4 regions of the Oceanobacillus iheyensis HTE831 genome follow, and region 1 is predicted to be linked to each of the others. Evidence: riboswitches for the same ligand, from Rfam matches in the RefSeq annotation. Region 1 holds a riboswitch; each other region holds the start of a gene.
What was found. A riboswitch is a leader RNA that binds a small molecule or an ion and turns the genes downstream of it on or off. The one in region 1 is predicted to bind S-adenosylmethionine.
Positions count from the first base shown of each region.

Region 1 (4,386 bases):
TTTTCGCCTCTTTCAAGCTTTCCTATGTGTTTGTCATCTAAATTACAAATTTCTGCTACTTCTTCTTGTGTTAATCCTTTTTTCTTTCTAGCTTCTCGCATTTTTGATCCCATAGTTTTACGTATTTCCTCATTGAAATTCAAGATAATTCTCCTTTTTAAGGAAAATTATCCAGTTCATATAAGAGAAAGAACACGTCCTGCAAGACCCTTTTTGTGTTTGATCATGAGTAAAGCATTAAATAATCTTATGCTTATACAGATTTATCTAAAGCTCTCCAGTTTTTATAGGAGGATTTTAACTTATATACAGTAATAGATTGTAAAGAGGTTCTAGAAATAATAAATTATTTTAAGAATAAAGTTAAACCATCAATTATCAAATATGCTAACTATAAACAAATCCAATAATTCTTCTAGATCTTTTTCTCCGAATACACTATTTCTATAAATTTTAATTATTGCTTCAATAGTCATACGGTTGTATCCATTTTCATAATTGCTGATTGTTTTAACAGATACATCCATGAGTTCAGCTAAGTCTGATATTGTCATTTTATTATGTTCACGCAATTCCCTTAATTTTAATCCCATTTTATAATAAGGGTCATTAATAAATTTATTTTTTTGTCTTTTAACCATAATTCAGGTACCATGGTTCCTTCCAAATAATTCTATTTAACAATATAATCTAAGTATAACAAAATATTAGGAGGAATTAAGTTGAAAAACAATAAATTTAGATTTAATTATAAAAAATATTCAAAATTAAAAAGTCCATATGAAGGTGATAATAGAGAAGTTTATCATTTGTGGGTAGACATTGAACAAATTCCAAGTGGATTTCCGACAGAGGTAAACCCTAGAGATGTAAAAACAAATACTAAAGTATATAGAAGAATAAAGGACGCTTTAACAGAGAGTACTCAATCTTTTTTTGTGAATAATAGAGGAATCTTAATTTCAGCTAAAAGTATTGGTATAGATGCTGTTACAAATGAAATTACACTTGATTTAGGTAGTGTTGATCAAACTGAAAAATATGGCGTTTTAGACGGAGGGCACACTTATCACGCTATAATAAAAAATAAGAAAAAGTTAGATCCAGATGAAAAACAATACGTACATCTAGAGATAATGAATAATGTAATTGAAATAGATGAATTATCGGCAGCTAGAAATACAAGTGTGCAAGTTTCAGACAAAGCTATAGCTGAATTGGCAAACAAGTTTGAATTTGTGAAAGAAAGTATTGAGAACGAACCATTTTCAAAAGATATTGCATACAGAGAAAACGAAGATAAGCGATTAGATACGGTAGATTTAGTAAGGTTGATGTATGCTTTCAATAAGTTTAAATATAAAGATAATAGTAATCAACCAATACAAGCTTATAGTGGTAAAGCGCAAGTTTTAAAAGATTATTTAGCTAATTATGACGGTACAACCAACAATTCTAGAAACGATTATGAACATATTGCTCCTTTATTACCAGAAATAGTGAAATTATACGATAAAATTGAATTAGAGATGGTAGAAGGTTATAAATTATCTAACCCAAAAGGACAGTTTGGAAAAGTTAAAGGTGTTGATAGAAAGGATAAAGGGGCGACTACAAGATATTATCAGAATCCTACACTTTATCATATAACACAGGGGTTTATATTCCCTATACTAGCGGCTTTTAGAGCTTTAATAGAAATAAAAGATAGTAATGTGCTAGAGTGGAGTGTTGATCCTTTGAGTGTATGGGAAAAAAGTAAATCTAAATTAGTTAATAATACAGTTGAGATGTCCAGACAATTAGGTAATAATCCTCAAAGTACAGGGAAAAGTAGTGCTCTTTGGTTACAAAATTATGATGCAATAAATTCTACAAAACTTCAAATACAAATTGAGATGTTACAAAGTAAGTGATTTCAATTAGGTAATAAAAAAAGGAGTTAATTTACCTCCTTTTTTTCTTTAATATATTCCCTTTTTAGATATATACATATATATGTAATTGGATGCTTATTCTGTCTTAAATGAGTTTTCAACTAGTATCCAAATCCCTTATTGACAATTAGTAAAAACCGTAATAGTATGATAATTAAAATTTAATACGCTAATATCTCTTATTGAGAGTGGCTGAGGGACTGGCCCTGTGACGCCCGGCAACCGTTCATCGTAATTCCAGTGATGAATAGGTGCTAAATCCTGCAAAATACGGACAGTATTTTGAGAAATAAGAGAGGTGATGAATGACTTACGTAGTGTAATGTTATGCCTCTCGATTTCACATCGGGAGGCATTTTTTAGTTTCCCGGAAAAATTCACAACATGAGAAAAGAGGAAGGATTTATGTCCACATCGATTGTAAAAGGAGCTCCGGGTCATTATCGGATTGGCGCGGATGTCTTGGAGGAAATTCCTGTACTGCTTGAAGAACTGTCAGTTAATCGTATACAAGTTATCGCAGGGAAGAGATCATGGCAGGCGGCAAAGCCGTATTTGCCTTTTGTATTAGTGAAGCAAGTAGAAGCGAATATCATCTTTATTGACGGTCATACCACGCTAGAAAAAGCGGATAAAATAGCGGATCAGCTTCACCAACATGCGATTGATGCCGTAATTGGTATAGGTGGCGGGACTGCACTGGATATAACGAAAGCCGCAGCTGCTAAAGCAGAGGTTAAATCGGTTTTAATTCCGACAATTGCTGCGACCTGTGCTGCATGGACACCGCTTAGTGTCTTTTACGACAGTAATGGAGCATTTACACACTATACGTATTTTCCATTAGCGACGACACTTGTATTAGTAGAGCCGGCGATTATTGCGCATGCTCCTATCGAATACTTACGAGCGGGGATTGGTGATACGCTGGCAAAATTTTATGAAGCCGACGCATTAATCGAGAGTTTTTACCCGAATGAAGAAGTGCCTGTTCCCGTGAAAGTTTCCCAATTCTCCGCTAGTATTTGTCGAGATGTATTGCTGGAAGACGGAAAAGCAGCACTCGATGCCGTCCGGGATAAACAAGTGACACCGGCATTAATCCGTGTTATCGAGGCGATTATTATAACAGGCGGAATGGTAGGCGGATTTGGCGATAAGGCAGGGCGAATTGCCGGGGCACATTCACTACATAATGGATTAACGGAAGCCAGCGAGGCTCAACACTTCTTGCACGGGGAGCTTGTGGCATACGGCATCCTTGGTCAATTGGCATTCGAACAAAAAGAAGAAGAGCTTTTGCGATTACTCGATTTTTATGATCAATGGCAGTTGCCATCTAGTTTACAGGAGATCGGTATTGATATAACTAATACTGATCTCGTCGAAAGGATTATTCAGAAAGCAATTCTGCCGCAAGAGTCGATACATTTTATGAACCGGGAAGTGACGGCGGAATCTTTAGCAAGTGCGTTACAGCAAGTAGAGAAAAATAATCAAATCTATTACAAGGAAAAAAGAGGAGAGAAAACATCATGAAAAAAGGATTATTAACAGCGATCGTATTTTTAGCAGTAGCACTTTTGGCTGCATGTGGCAGTGAAGAATCTAGCGGGGCAAGTGAAGGGTTGTACGATGATGAAAAATTAGTCATCGGTGTAACGGCAGGACCACATGAAGAGATTCTTGAGAAAGTAACAGAACTAGCAGAAGAGGAAGGCATTAATATCGAGACGGAGGTGTTCACGGATTATGTGATGCCAAATGTTGCATTAGATGAAGGGGAACTCGATTTAAATATATTCCAAACAGAACCGTATTTTAATGCTATTAGAGAAGATAGAAACCTAGACTTAGTGAAATCATTTGATACGGTGACTTTCCCGATGGGGATTTATTCATTAGATGTCGGTGATGTGTCTGAATTGCCAGAGGGAGCAACAATCGGACTGCCTAGTGATCCAACCAATAGCGGTCGTGCACTTTTATTATTTGAACAAGCTGGTTTAATCGAGTTGGATCCGGAGACGGGGATTAATTCCACTGTTCGTGATATTGAAAAGAATAACGGCAATTATGAATTTGTGGAACTCGATTCTGCGCAGATTGCACGTCAGTTAGAGGAATTGGATGCGGCAGCGATTAATACGAATTTCGCCATCGAAGCTGGATTTACTCCAACGGAAGACGCTATTTTCATCGAGCCAAAAGATTCACCTTATATTAACCATGCGGCTGTCAGAGCGGAAAATGAAGACGATGAAATCATCCAAAAACTAGCAGATATTTATCGCAGTGAAGAAGTCAAAACATTTATCGAAGAAGAATTTGGCGGATCGCTCGTTCCTTCGTGGTAAGGATTTTGGCAAAGTGCGTAACGGAAGGAGCATAAACAAATGATTGAATTAACCAACATCACAAAGACATTTGCAGGAAAACAAGGAGATAT
Region 1 covers NC_004193.1:3,464,248-3,468,633, reverse strand. Annotated here, with positions in the region: gene OB_RS16970 (helix-turn-helix domain-containing protein) at 1-143, opposite strand, end outside; gene OB_RS16965 (helix-turn-helix domain-containing protein) at 372-641, opposite strand; gene OB_RS16960 (AIPR family protein) at 723-1,916, shown strand; SAM riboswitch class I at 2,114-2,233, shown strand; gene OB_RS16955 (iron-containing alcohol dehydrogenase family protein) at 2,322-3,476, shown strand; gene OB_RS16950 (MetQ/NlpA family ABC transporter substrate-binding protein) at 3,473-4,294, shown strand; gene OB_RS16945 (methionine ABC transporter ATP-binding protein) at 4,334-4,386, shown strand, end outside.

Region 2 (4,386 bases), 890 kb from region 1:
GATACGATTGTATATGCATTATCCGTACCTCTTGAAAATTTATTACCAGTATTTTCTGCTATTGGTATGTTTATTTCGAATTCATTGCTTAACTTTTTAGTCAATTCAGGTAGCGGACAAGCAATGATAGCAATGCCACTTCTATCTCCATTAGCTGACATGATTGGGGTAACTAGACAAGTTGCTGTTCAATCTTATCAATTTGGGGATGGACTCACTAATTTAATCTTTCCTACGTCAGGAATTCTTATGGCTAGTCTTGCTGTAGCTAAAGTACCTTATACAAAATGGCTAAAATGGGTATTCCCTCTATTTCTTATATGGCTAGTAATTGCAATTATAGCTTTAATAATAGGAGTTCTCATTGAATGGGGTCCTATGTAGACAGTAAAACACATCATTCCCATTAAAATATAATCATTCCTGAATAAATAGTTAGGTGTAATTACCTAATTATTTATTCAAGCTAGTTGATATCCTTCAATATATACCGATATAAGAATATATAAACAACTAAATTAGCGAGGAATGATGAGTAATGTCATTTAAGATTCCTCCCTACACTTCAAAGTACAAATTAATTGCTACTTACCGAAGTAATGGGGATACCTGGCTTGCCATGTTAATCGATGAAGAGCCATTAAATTTTAAATGGAATGATATTGAAAGTATCCAGGATTTAGAGTTAAAAAATTATCTATATTCATTGCAATCCGAAATAGAGGCAGGAACATATGAAGTAGAAAATCACTAAGATTTAGGACACAACAGTGAGGTTTAACTTTTTATACGGAGCAGCAAGATTTATTTCAAAAAAATGAAAGGAAAATGGAAGATATACGTAAAACTCTACGGGAGGAAAAAGGGATGAGGAGACTGACAACCACCCGTAGAAGATCGCGTATGAATTTTCCATTATTCCAGTTCATCATATAATGATTACACGCCTTAAATTCTTATGTTTCTCTTCTTTTCACGTTCAAGTTAGAGGATTTATCTGTCTCCCTCATAATTGCCACACCCATCAACCTCTTTGATTTTTCCAATACGCTAATAAATCCTCCAGAGAAATGACGATATTATGCCTTGAATCGATAACCTACGTTATGCTCTTTTAAACTTTTATCCTTACCAAACAAGAAATGTTTCTCCATGTCAGGAGAATAAGGAGAATTAACGGTCTCTTTCCCAACAGACTCTGCAACAGCTCTTAGCATAGCTGGAGAAGCCCCACAGCATAATCCGATATAATTAACACCGATTTCTTTTGCTTCTTTAGCCCATGCTGCCAGTTCATAACGGTTATGGTACAGTGGATCTAATGCAGTTGGAAAAGTGGTCTCAGTAGGGAGATGACAGCTACACCCACCATCAGGTAAATTGAAAAAAGTCGGATGCTCATTTGATGTACGATATGGAATAGGTAATGCACCTACATAACCGTCTACATGCTGTCTAATTTTTGCGATATAAGGCTGCATTGTATCTGGACCTCGGAAACAATTCATGCCAACAACAAGGGCTCCTTTTTCCGATAATATCTTACACGATTCTTCTACTGTATAGCAATCTCTTAAGATGTTCTCTCCCATTAATCCTAGTGTGATGACAGCTGGCAAGTCTTTTTTCAATATTTCTTCCAAAGCAATCTCTGCCTCTTCATGATAATAGAACGTTTCCCCATTTATAAAATCAACGTCTTCTTCTTTACTCCACTGTGCCATTTCGGCAAACATCTCTCTCACTTTATGTTTGCTTGATTCATCATTAGGGTCAAAGATATTTGTATTAGAAATATTTCCTGCAACTAATGCTTCTTCCTGTGGATGTTCTTTGGCTACTTCTTTCGCTAAACGAATAGCACTTCTGTTCAACGGTTCTAGTAATTGTTCCTTACCAATAATACGCATTTTCTCTCGATGTGCATTATATGTAAATGCTAATACAACATCCGAACCAGCGTTCATAAAATCACGATACGTCTGTTTTAACGCATCCGGATTTTCAAGGGCTACTTCTGGTACAAACGAACCTGCCTGTAAGTACCCCCTCCTCTCTAATTCAAATAAATACCCTTCTCCTGCTATTACCGTGCCTTCTTGCAAACGTCTTTGTAAACTCCGCTTCATAATAATCTCCTCCTATTCTAAAAATCAAAAAACCCCTCTTCTAAAAGTAAGAAGAAGGGTTAAAATACATAGCTCTTCTTATCTTTAAGGCTTGTAAGCCTATTGGAATTAGCACCATACCTTATCTAGGCTGGTTGCTGAGACTTCATCGGGCCAATCCCTCCATCTCTCTTGATAAGTCTAACTATATTAAATTTTTAAAAAATTAACTTTATAATATTCTAACTGATAACATTAAAATAATCAATAGTGAAATTTATTATAATTTAGAAAAGCTGATTTTTGTTCGTAGTGAAAGGTTGTAAATCAAGCTCAACATAACCAATCGTAAAATATAGCAAATTGAAAGAAAACCAAGAGCTATTATTGCAAAGAACCAGCACACACTTTTTATAAGATACTTGGTTATTAGAGCGCTTCTATTCACCAATTCCCTAGTATTTTTCTAGATTTTTGGGCATTAGAGCGCTTCTAGAAAAGGACTTTTCTTTTACTAGTTAGTTGGATCGGTGAATGGCAGCAAAAAAGCGATTCGACTGAACGAAAAAATCAAGCAGCGCAACATTTTTATAAAGATAGTTTATTAATTATACGATTCGTTTGTTATACTATTATCAATCATAGTAGGAGGAGCGATGAAAATGTATGAACTAAAAACAAAAGAAACAGAAAACAGTGTTATTCAATTCATCGAAAGTATCGATCATGTTCAAAAGAAAGAAGATGCTTATCAATTATTAGATATATTTACCGAATCTACTGAGTATCCAGCAAAGATGTGGGGAACAAGTATTATTGGTTTTGGAAAATACAAATATAAATACGCTTCTGGCCACTCGGGTGAATCTTTAATGGTAGGATATTCTCCTAGAAAATCAAAAATCAGTCTCTATCTCTCAACAGAAGTTTCTCAAGATAATGAATTATTGACAGATTTAGGGAAGTACACTACAGGAAAATCATGCGTCTACATTAATAAACTCAGTGATATTAATCTGGATACTTTACGTCATTTAATTAAGAAATCTCTCAATCATATACAATCAACATATCCTGATAATGCAAAATAGCTTAGCATTGTTCAATTAATATTGCCATTCCTTGACCGCCACCAGCGCACAAGGTAGCTATGCCATATTGTTGTTTTCTTCGAATTAACTCATAGATTAATGTCGTAATTATCCGTGTTCCTGTAGCACCGACCGGATGACCTAATGCAATTGCACCACCATTAACATTTACTTTTTCATAATCCAAACCTAGTTGGCGGATGACAGCGATACTTTGAGAGGCAAATGCTTCATTTAATTCTATTAAATCTATGTCTTGCAATGTTTTATTCGTTCGTTTAAGTAATTGATTGACTGCGGGTACTGGTCCAATCCCCATCATTTCAGGAGACACACCTGCTGTACTCCAGTCTATAATTCTTGCGAGTGGTTTCAACCCAAGATGTTTGGCCCGTGACTCTTTCATGATTACCAGAGCTGACGCCCCATCATTTCTGCCACAAGCATTACCTGCCGTCACCGTACCGTCTGCTTCAAATACCGGTTTTAGACTTGCTAGTTTCTCTAAAGATGTATCAAGTCGAGGATATTCATCTACTGCAAATACAGATGTTTGTTTCTTTTCCTTAACTTCGATAGGGGCTATCTCTTTTTTAAATCGTCCTGTTTCGATGGCTTTTTTTGCTCTGTGCTGGCTTTCTAATGCAAATGCATCTTGATCTTCTCTTGATATTTTATATTTCCTAGCAACATTCTCAGCGGTAATTCCCATTGATAGGCTCTTACCATAGATTTCTGGAGGTTGTTGTCCTGCTTCTAAATTAGAATCTACGATAGTTGTTCGATCCCCTCCAAATCTAGTATTTCGTAAATATATTGGAGATCGGCTCATACTCTCTGCTCCCCCCGCTACTACAATATCAGCTTGATTGCTTAGAATTTGTTGCACTCCGGATGTCACTGCTTGAATTCCAGAAGCACATAATCTATTTACCGTGAAAGCAGTAACTTGTTCAGGAATACCAGCTCTTAGTGCTGCGACTCTAGCAATATTCGATGATTCTGTTGATTGTCTTACTTCTCCTAAAATAACCTCATCTATATGATCAGCAGGAAGATTGACTCTTCTCAATGATTCTTTCACTACATGGCTTGCTAGGAAACCAGATGATATGTTTTTCAATGATTGGCCATATGCTCCAATTGGCGTTCTAATTGCACTAACAATAACGATCGGATCCTCCACC
Region 2 covers NC_004193.1:724,950-729,335, reverse strand. Annotated here, with positions in the region: gene OB_RS03775 (YfcC family protein) at 1-384, shown strand, start outside; gene OB_RS03770 (hypothetical protein) at 539-754, shown strand; gene OB_RS03765 (homocysteine S-methyltransferase family protein) at 1,080-2,129, opposite strand; SAM riboswitch class I at 2,205-2,310, opposite strand; gene OB_RS03760 (DUF1801 domain-containing protein) at 2,771-3,199, shown strand; gene OB_RS03755 (thiolase family protein) at 3,201-4,385, opposite strand.
Region 2: another riboswitch for S-adenosylmethionine. It lies ahead of OB_RS03765 (homocysteine S-methyltransferase family protein); the one in region 1 lies ahead of OB_RS16955 (iron-containing alcohol dehydrogenase family protein).

Region 3 (4,386 bases), 300 kb from region 1:
ATTAATGATTCTGCATCCCCTAAGCTAACAGCAATTTTGATAAAGTGTAATTGATTTAACACTTTTTGCGCTTCTTTCTTTCCACCATTGATTTCAAAAGCAAGTACGCCTCCTGCGAGTTTCATTTGCTTATTGGTGATAGCAACATTAGAAAAATCAGGGTCTCCAGGATAATAGACATTTTTAACCGCTTTGTGTAACTTTAGTTGTTGAACTATTTTTTCTGCGTTACTACTATGTCTATCCATTCGCAATGGTAATGTTTTTAATCCTCGAATCAATAACCAAGCATCAAAAGGAGACAAAACTCCGCCAATATCTTTTTGCGTAGTTAAAGCAATGGTATCCATGATATCTTTTTTTCCAACCGCAAGTCCTGCAATCACATCACCATGTCCACTAATATACTTCGTTGCACTATGAATAACAAAATCACATCCTATCTCTAAAGGACGTTGCAAGTAAGGTGAGGAAAAAGTATTATCTACCACTACTAAAAGTTGATGCTTCTTAGCTACTTTCACAACTAATTCTAAATCAATTACTTGCATGGTAGGATTAATCGGTGTTTCCACATAGATTAATACTGTTTCTTTCGTTATCTGATTTTCCAATTCCTGTTCGGATGACATATTGGAATAATCCGTTTTAATATTATATTTTTCTTTCATCATTGATAACAATCCATAAGTACAACCATATAATCCTGAAGAGCAAATAATATGATCATTAGCTTTTGTTAATGCAAATAAAATAGCAGATACCGCCGCCATTCCAGATGAAAAAGCTAACCCTCGCTCTCCGCCTTCTAATGCTGCAATTTTCTCTTCTAAAATGCGCACAGTTGGATTACCTAAACGAGAATAGATATATCCTTCTTCCTCTGCGGCAAATCGTGCTTCCCCTTGTTCTGCCGAGTCAAAGGTGTATGTTGACGTTTGAAATATTGGAGGAGTCAAGCTCCCAAGCATCTGTGTTGAGTCGTATCCTTCATGAATAACTGAAGTCTCCATATGTTTATATTTCATTAAAATCCCCCTCTTATATAGAATAGGTTGTTTCTTTCTAGCCTAACTGATCGATCGTAACACCTAACCCCTGATATTTATGTTCTTTTAATGTATTACTACTTATATGAATAAATTTCATAATTAATATAATTGGTGTAAAATCCGTATATTGCGTTATTTGATTTTCATTGCAGACGGCGCTTTCCGCAGGCACCGGTTTTTAGCTAACTGAAAAGAAGAACACTTTTCAAGTGGATCTTCAGCTCGCGCGGTACCTGCAGGAGTCGCCGTCTTTCATTACAATCAAAGCCAAATTATTGCTTTAATCCGAACATTAAATATAAAAATATCTAAAACATTCGCTTTTTATACTGAATTTAGCAGATATGAAATTGACTCATATAGTTAAATATTTCCTAGGACAATTACTCATTTAGATAAACATATCAATTCAATAATAAAGTATTTACAACATTTATGAAAGCGTTTTCTTTAATATAAATTCAAATAATTGATTCCTTTCAAAAATCCGACTATTATTATATGAAACTAGAATGCATTTATAGAAAGAAGGAAAATTATGGGGAATAAATCAATCCAACAAGGTATGATTCTTACATTTAGTGCTTATTTACTTTGGGGCTTCTTGCCAATTTATTGGAAACAAATTAACACGATCGAAGCAGGTACGATACTTGCACATCGCATTATTTGGAGTTTTGTATTCATGATTTTGCTTGTTATGCTGTCAGGTAAATGGCGGAATTTTGTACATACAATAAGGCATATAAAACAAGATCGCAAAAAAATTATTGCCATAACTTCAGCATCGATTGTTATTACACTCAATTGGTTTTTATTTATATTTGCCGTAAACGGCGGGCACGTACTGCAAGCTAGTTTGGGTTACTATATAAATCCCATTTTAAGTATATTATTAGGATTAATCATTTTAAAGGAACCATCAACCAAGGCACAGATATTTTCATTCATTCTTGCTGGAGTAGCAGTTATTTATCTCACAATCGGGTATGGAATATTCCCATGGATATCTATATTATTAGCCACTACTTTCGCTATTTATGGTTTCCTAAAGAAAACCCTGGATCTCAGTGCAATGTTTGGGCTCACATTAGAAACACTCGTCATGACACCACTTGCAATAATATACATATTTATAGCTCCTCAAGCTCAAGGGTTCTCATTAAATCCTTTAATGACTATGGAAAACCTGTTCTTAATAGGTGGTGGAATTGTGACTGCTATTCCTCTACTTCTTTTTGCTGCAGGCGCAAGAAGAATACCACTAGCTTCCGTTGGGTTCCTGCAGTATGTTGCACCAACTGTGATGTTCTTGCTCGGCGTATTTTTATATGAGGAATCATTCACGACCCACCATATGATTACATTCTTATTTATATGGTTAGCACTAGCAATCTATATCTATAGCATATATAAACAATCACGACGAAAAAAAGCATTCAATACATGAATTTTTAAATAATTTTAAATTTACTGTTGACAATCAACAAGTAAACAAGATATACTTTTAACAATTTAATAAGCAAATCTCTTATCAAGAGTGGTGGAGGGAATAGGCCCTGCGAAGCCCGGCAACCTGTAGCAATTGCTATTGAAAGGTGCTAAATCCTACAGACTTCATCGTCTGGAAGATAAGAGGAGGTTCGGTTTTAAACAGACAAAGTCCTCTTCTTATGAAGGGGGCTTTTTTTAATCCTTCTCTTATTACTTTAAAAATAATAAATTCAAGGAGGAAACACGATGTCTAAATTTCAATCTTTGCAAGCAGAAACAATCTTACTTCATGGAGGACAGGAACCAGACCCATCAACTGGTTCACGTGCAGTTCCAATTTATCAAACTACGTCCTATGTGTTCCGAGATACCGAACATGCACAAAATTTATTTGGTTTAGCAGAACCGGGAAATATTTATTCACGAATTATGAATCCAACTGTAGATGCTTTTGAACAGCGAATCACTCAGCTTGAAGATGGTATTGGTGCAGTTGCTACCTCTTCTGGTATGGCGGCAATTACGTTAGCGATTCTTAATATTGCTGGTTCTGGAGATGAAATTGTTGCTGACAGCAACTTATACGGTGGTACGTTCAATCTATTTGCTAACACCCTCCCTCGTTACGGAATTAATGTGAAGTTTGTGGATGGAACAGATCCTCAAGCGATTGATGATGCTATTACGGATAAGACGAAAGCAGTTTTCGGTGAAATTATTACGAATCCTAGCCTCTATGTATTTGATATCGAAAAAGTTTCTGAAGTAGCACATAAGCATGGTGTACCGTTAATTATTGATAATACCTTTGCTACACCTTATGTAACAAAGCCATTAACTTGGGGTGCAGATATTGTTGTTCACTCTGCAACAAAATGGATTGGAGGACATGGAACAACCATTGGTGGTGTCGTGGTTGATAGTGGTCGATTTGATTGGAATAACGATCGTTTCCAAGACTTTGCAGAACCTGATGAAAGTTATAATGGATTAAAATACGTTGACCTTGGGGCAGCAGCATACATTACAAAACTTAGAGTGCAATTATTACGTGATATTGGAGCTTCACTAAGCCCACAAAATGCTTTTCTGCTATTGCAAGGATTGGAGACATTACACTTACGCATTAAACAACATACCGATAATGCATTGCAATTAGCGAAATATTTACAAGCACATCCTGCTGTCGAATGGGTGAACTATCCAGGATTAGAAGAGCATCCATCTCATGAACTGGCAGGTAAATATTTGAAACAAAGCTTCGGATCTATTATCACTTTTGGAATATCTGGTGGTCGAGAAGCGGGACGAACATTAATAGATAATGTTTCATTGTGGTCACATGTTGCAAATGTAGGAGATGCAAAATCCCTTATTATTCATCCGGCATCTACCACGCATCAACAATTAAACGAAGATGACTTAGCATTAAGTGGCGTAACTGAAGAATTAGTACGATTATCCGTAGGTCTGGAGTCCATCGATGATATTATCGCTGATCTTGACCAAGCAATTGAGAAAGCTACTGGTAAATCACATACAAATAAACCGACCCAAGAAGAAATTGCAGTACAATGGTTACTTCACTCTCCATTCGATCGAAGCAATGGAGTGAGAAAAAAAGTAATAGCTACACTTCAAATAGACCAAGATCAACTAGCACCACTTGAAACGCTAGGGTATGAAGTAGTACCAGTGACATCGTTACGTGATCTAAATACAGAGGTTGATGCTATCTGGTTTGATGAGACAGTCCAATCTATCGAGGGAGAAGTACCGACAGATACCATTGTATTTGCATCGGATAGACAGTCCACTGCATTAAAAGATGCTATTGTAA
Region 3 covers NC_004193.1:3,159,493-3,163,878, forward strand. Annotated here, with positions in the region: gene megL (methionine gamma-lyase) at 1-1,028, opposite strand, end outside; gene OB_RS18435 (hypothetical protein) at 1,066-1,224, opposite strand; gene rarD (EamA family transporter RarD) at 1,591-2,502, shown strand; SAM riboswitch class I at 2,581-2,690, shown strand; gene OB_RS15545 (O-acetylhomoserine aminocarboxypropyltransferase/cysteine synthase family protein) at 2,793-4,386, shown strand, end outside.
Region 3: another riboswitch for S-adenosylmethionine. It lies ahead of OB_RS15545 (O-acetylhomoserine aminocarboxypropyltransferase/cysteine synthase family protein); the one in region 1 lies ahead of OB_RS16955 (iron-containing alcohol dehydrogenase family protein).

Region 4 (4,386 bases), 1.1 Mb from region 1:
AAACGAATCTCCGAAAGGAAAGAGGAAGATGAGTTATCGAAGGAAGGGGAGGGAAGTTGCGAAGTCGCTGGTGAGCAATGCTGGCCAAGTCAAAAGCATTTCTCACCGTTAAGCGACGCTGAACTGGACTGAGCCTTCAGAGATAAACGAATCTCCGAAAGGAAAGAGGAAGATGAGTTATCGAAGGAAGGGGAGGGAAGTTGCGAAGTCGGTGGTGAGCAATGCTAGCCAAGTCAAAAGCATTTCTCACCGCTAAGCGACGCCGAACTGGACCGAGCCTTCAGAGATAAACGAATAAAAAACCAGCCTCGTATTGAGACTGGTTGTTCGCAAATATCGAACGAGTACTTCACTCATTTATATTAATCCTTAATGGGATGAGTAAACATGTTTAAATTATCCTTTATATAAAGGACCAGCTTGCTTAATCGTTTCACTAGCTAGAGTGAATTTCTTAAAGTTTTCGTGGAATTTTAATGCAAGTGTTTGTGCTTCTTTCATATATGCTTCTTTATTACCCCATGTCTGTTTAGGTACTAATAATTCATCAGGGACTCCAGGAACATGAGCAGGAATCTGTAAACCGAAAATTTCATCAGTGATTGTTTCTATAGAATTTAATTCTCCTTCTAATGCAGAGTGAACCATTGCTCTGGTGAAGGAAAGTTTAATACGGTCACCCACTCCATATGATCCGCCAGTCCATCCGGTATTAATCAAAAATACATTTGTATCAAACATATCAATTTTCTTTCCAAGCATTTCTGCATATTTAGATGGAGCTAATGGTAAGAATGGAGAACCAAAACAAGCAGAGAAAGTAGCTAGTGGTTCTGTTACTCCTCGTTCTGTTCCTGCTAATTTACTTGTATATCCGCTTAGAAAATGATACATCGCTTGTTCTTTTGTCAGTTTGCTAATCGGAGGCAATGTGCCTGATGCGTCAGCAGTTAAGAAAATAATTGTATTTGGATGCCCTGCAACACTAGGATTAATAATATTGTCTATATTCTCTAAAGGATAAGCAGCACGTGTGTTTTCTGTTAATGAAGTATCATCATAATCGGGTTCTCTGCTATTGTCATTTAAAATCACATTCTCTAACACAGTACCGTAACGGATTGCGTTATAAATTTGTGGTTCCTTTTCTTCTGAGAGATTGATACATTTCGCATAACAACCGCCTTCAATATTGAATACACCATTTGGACTCCAACCATGTTCGTCATCACCGATTAATTTTCGGTAGGGGTCTGCGGATAATGTCGTTTTCCCGGTACCTGATAACCCGAAAAATAATGCAACGTCACCTTCCTGGCCTACATTAGCGGAGCAATGCATAGAAAGCACATCTTGCTGTGGTAATAAATAATTCATCACAGAAAAAATGGACTTTTTAATTTCTCCGGCATATTCAGTACCACCGATAAGTACAATTCTTTTCTTAAAAGAAATTAATATAAATGTTTCTGAATTTGTTCCATCAATAGCTGGATCAGCCTTAAATCCTGGAGCTGAAATAACTGTAAATTCTGCTTGGTGATTGTTTAATTCCTCTTCCGTTGGAGTAATGAATAGTTGTCTAGAAAATAAATTATGCCAAGCATATTCATTAATCACTTGAATAGGGAGTCGGTAAGTATGATCAGACCCCGCAAATCCTTGAAATTTAAATATTTCTTGTTTTTCATTTAAATAAGAAATCACTTTAGATAATAATTGGTTGAATACTTCCTCCTGGATGGGTTTATTAACTTTACCCCAGTTAACATGTTGATCCGAAACTTCATCTTTAACGGTAAATTTATCTTCCGGAGATCGACCAGTATAAGTTCCTGTAGTGGCGCGTACTGCTCCGGTAGATGTAAGAATTCCTTCTTGTCTATACAGAATTTTTTCAACGAGCTGTGCTACCGATAGATTGTGGTGAATATGATTTGTTTGTAATTCTTTCATATAAGACTTATCAACAGTTTTCATGGTATAATCTCCTTACTATTAATTAGAGTAGTTTTAATCTCTTAACGATCCATATTTATTAAATCTGATTATTAGTATAACACATTAAAATAAATAGTCCATACTATATTAAAATTTATTTTATGCAATATATTTTTTGATGTGACAAGGCTTAAATTAGTTGACAGACAACTCACCTTTCGTTAATCTTAACCATGAACGGATACTCTTATTCAGAGTTGGTGGAGGGACAGACCCGATGAAGCCCAGCAACCATCACTACTGGTGAAAAGGTGCTAATCTGATGCAAGGATAATAGTTCCTTGAACAATAAGAGCGAAAGGCCATAATTCTTCCTTTCCTCATGTTATGAAGGAAAGGTTTTTTTGTTTTTATCTATAATTTTAGGTACCGCGTTTTTTAGTACGAGGTTCTTTTATTGGCACTTTGAATAGGATAGAAGTTATAAAGAGATCCGTACCAACATATATCAAAGGAGAGTTTAGCCTTATGGCTGCAAATCGACGTTTATTTACTTCAGAGTCAGTAACTGAGGGGCATCCAGATAAAATGTCTGACCAAATATCAGATGCTATTTTAGATGAAATTTTAAAGAAAGATCCAAACGCAAGGGTTGCATGTGAGACAACAGTAACTACAGGACTAGTTCTTGTATCAGGAGAAATTTCTACTTCTACTTATGTAGATATACCAGCCCTTGTTCGTGAAACAGTAAAAGAAATAGGGTATACACGTGCTAAATATGGTTTTGATTTTGAAACTTGCGCGGTATTAACTGCGATAGATGAACAGTCTGCAGATATTGCAGGAGGAGTAAATCAAGCACTTGAGGCACGACAAGGAAAAATGAGTGAGGAAGAAATTGATGCTATTGGAGCTGGCGACCAAGGGCTAATGTTTGGTTACGCATGTGATGAGACTGAAGAATTAATGCCTTTACCAATCTCATTAGCACATCAATTGTCCAAAAGGTTAGCGGATGTAAGAAAAGAAGGTATAGTAGATTATCTTCGTCCAGATGGAAAGACACAAGTAACTGTTGAGTATGATGAGAATGACAAGCCCGAACGTATAGATACAATCGTTATCTCTACACAACATCATTCAGAAATACAAAATGAGCAAATTGAAAGAGATATGATTGAAAAAGTCATTCAAGCGGTTGTTCCAAGCGAATTGTTAGATGATAAAACAAAATATTTTATAAATCCAACTGGTCGTTTTGTAATTGGAGGACCTCAAGGTGATGTAGGGCTGACAGGAAGAAAGATTATTGTAGACACGTACGGTGGTTATGCTAGACATGGCGGAGGTGCATTTAGTGGCAAAGACGCTACAAAAGTAGACCGTTCTGCAGCATATGCAGCTCGTTATGTTGCTAAGAATATAGTTGCCGCAGGACTTGCAAAATCTTGTGAGGTTCAATTAGCCTATGCCATTGGTGTCGCTCAACCTGTCTCCATTGCAGTTAATACATTTGGAACTGGAAAAGTAAGTGAAGACAGATTGGTAGAAGCAGTTAGAGAATTATTTGATCTCCGTCCAGCTGGTATTATCCGCATGTTAGATTTAAGAAAACCTATATACAAAAATACCGCAGCTTATGGTCACTTTGGTCGAAAAGATATCTTATTCCCATGGGAAAAAACAGACAAAACAGAAGAGCTTATTGCTCTAACTAAATAATTAAATGTTTAAAAAAACTATCATCTATCTTTAAGGTGGTAGTTTTTTTAGTTTATTAATCGAGTGGACCAACAGTTTGATTCCATTCGAAATTATTATTATGGCACTCATTTATCATAATAATTAATTTTTCAACTAGACATCAATTCTTAACAGAAATTTATAAAATTGACTTAATATACAGGAAAACTTTCATGAATTTTATCTGAAAGATATAAAATTATGTTGAATTCTTCTATTGAGTTTACTGATTTATGAAAAATCAAAGCTGCTTATTATGGTATTATGACAAAAAATATATTATACATTGCAAAGCAGGTGGTAGTATCATTGAACTAGTAGAAGAAGCACAAAAAGGGAATCAAGAATCATTTATGGCATTATTTCACAGTTATGAGAAAAATCTATACCGCATTGCGAATACATATGTAAAGAATTCTAATGATACATATGATGTAATTCAAGAAACAGCTTATCGAACATATGAAAAATTACCTGAGTTAAGAAATCCGCAATATTTTAAGACGTGGATCACAAAAATAACCATTAATTGTGCACTTGATACGATAAGGAAGAATAAAAAGATGATCATAATGGAACCAGAAAAAGTGTCTACAAAAGCTTATTATGATTTGGATATTCCATTAAAGATTACCGTAGAGCAACTATTAGATCGTCTAAATGAAAAAGAAAGAACCATTATCGTGCTCCGATTTTATT
Region 4 covers NC_004193.1:2,363,313-2,367,698, reverse strand. Annotated here, with positions in the region: gene pckA (phosphoenolpyruvate carboxykinase (ATP)) at 397-1,980, opposite strand; SAM riboswitch class I at 2,186-2,296, shown strand; gene metK (methionine adenosyltransferase) at 2,470-3,666, shown strand; gene OB_RS11900 (sigma-70 family RNA polymerase sigma factor) at 3,921-4,386, shown strand, end outside.
Region 4: another riboswitch for S-adenosylmethionine. It lies ahead of metK (methionine adenosyltransferase); the one in region 1 lies ahead of OB_RS16955 (iron-containing alcohol dehydrogenase family protein).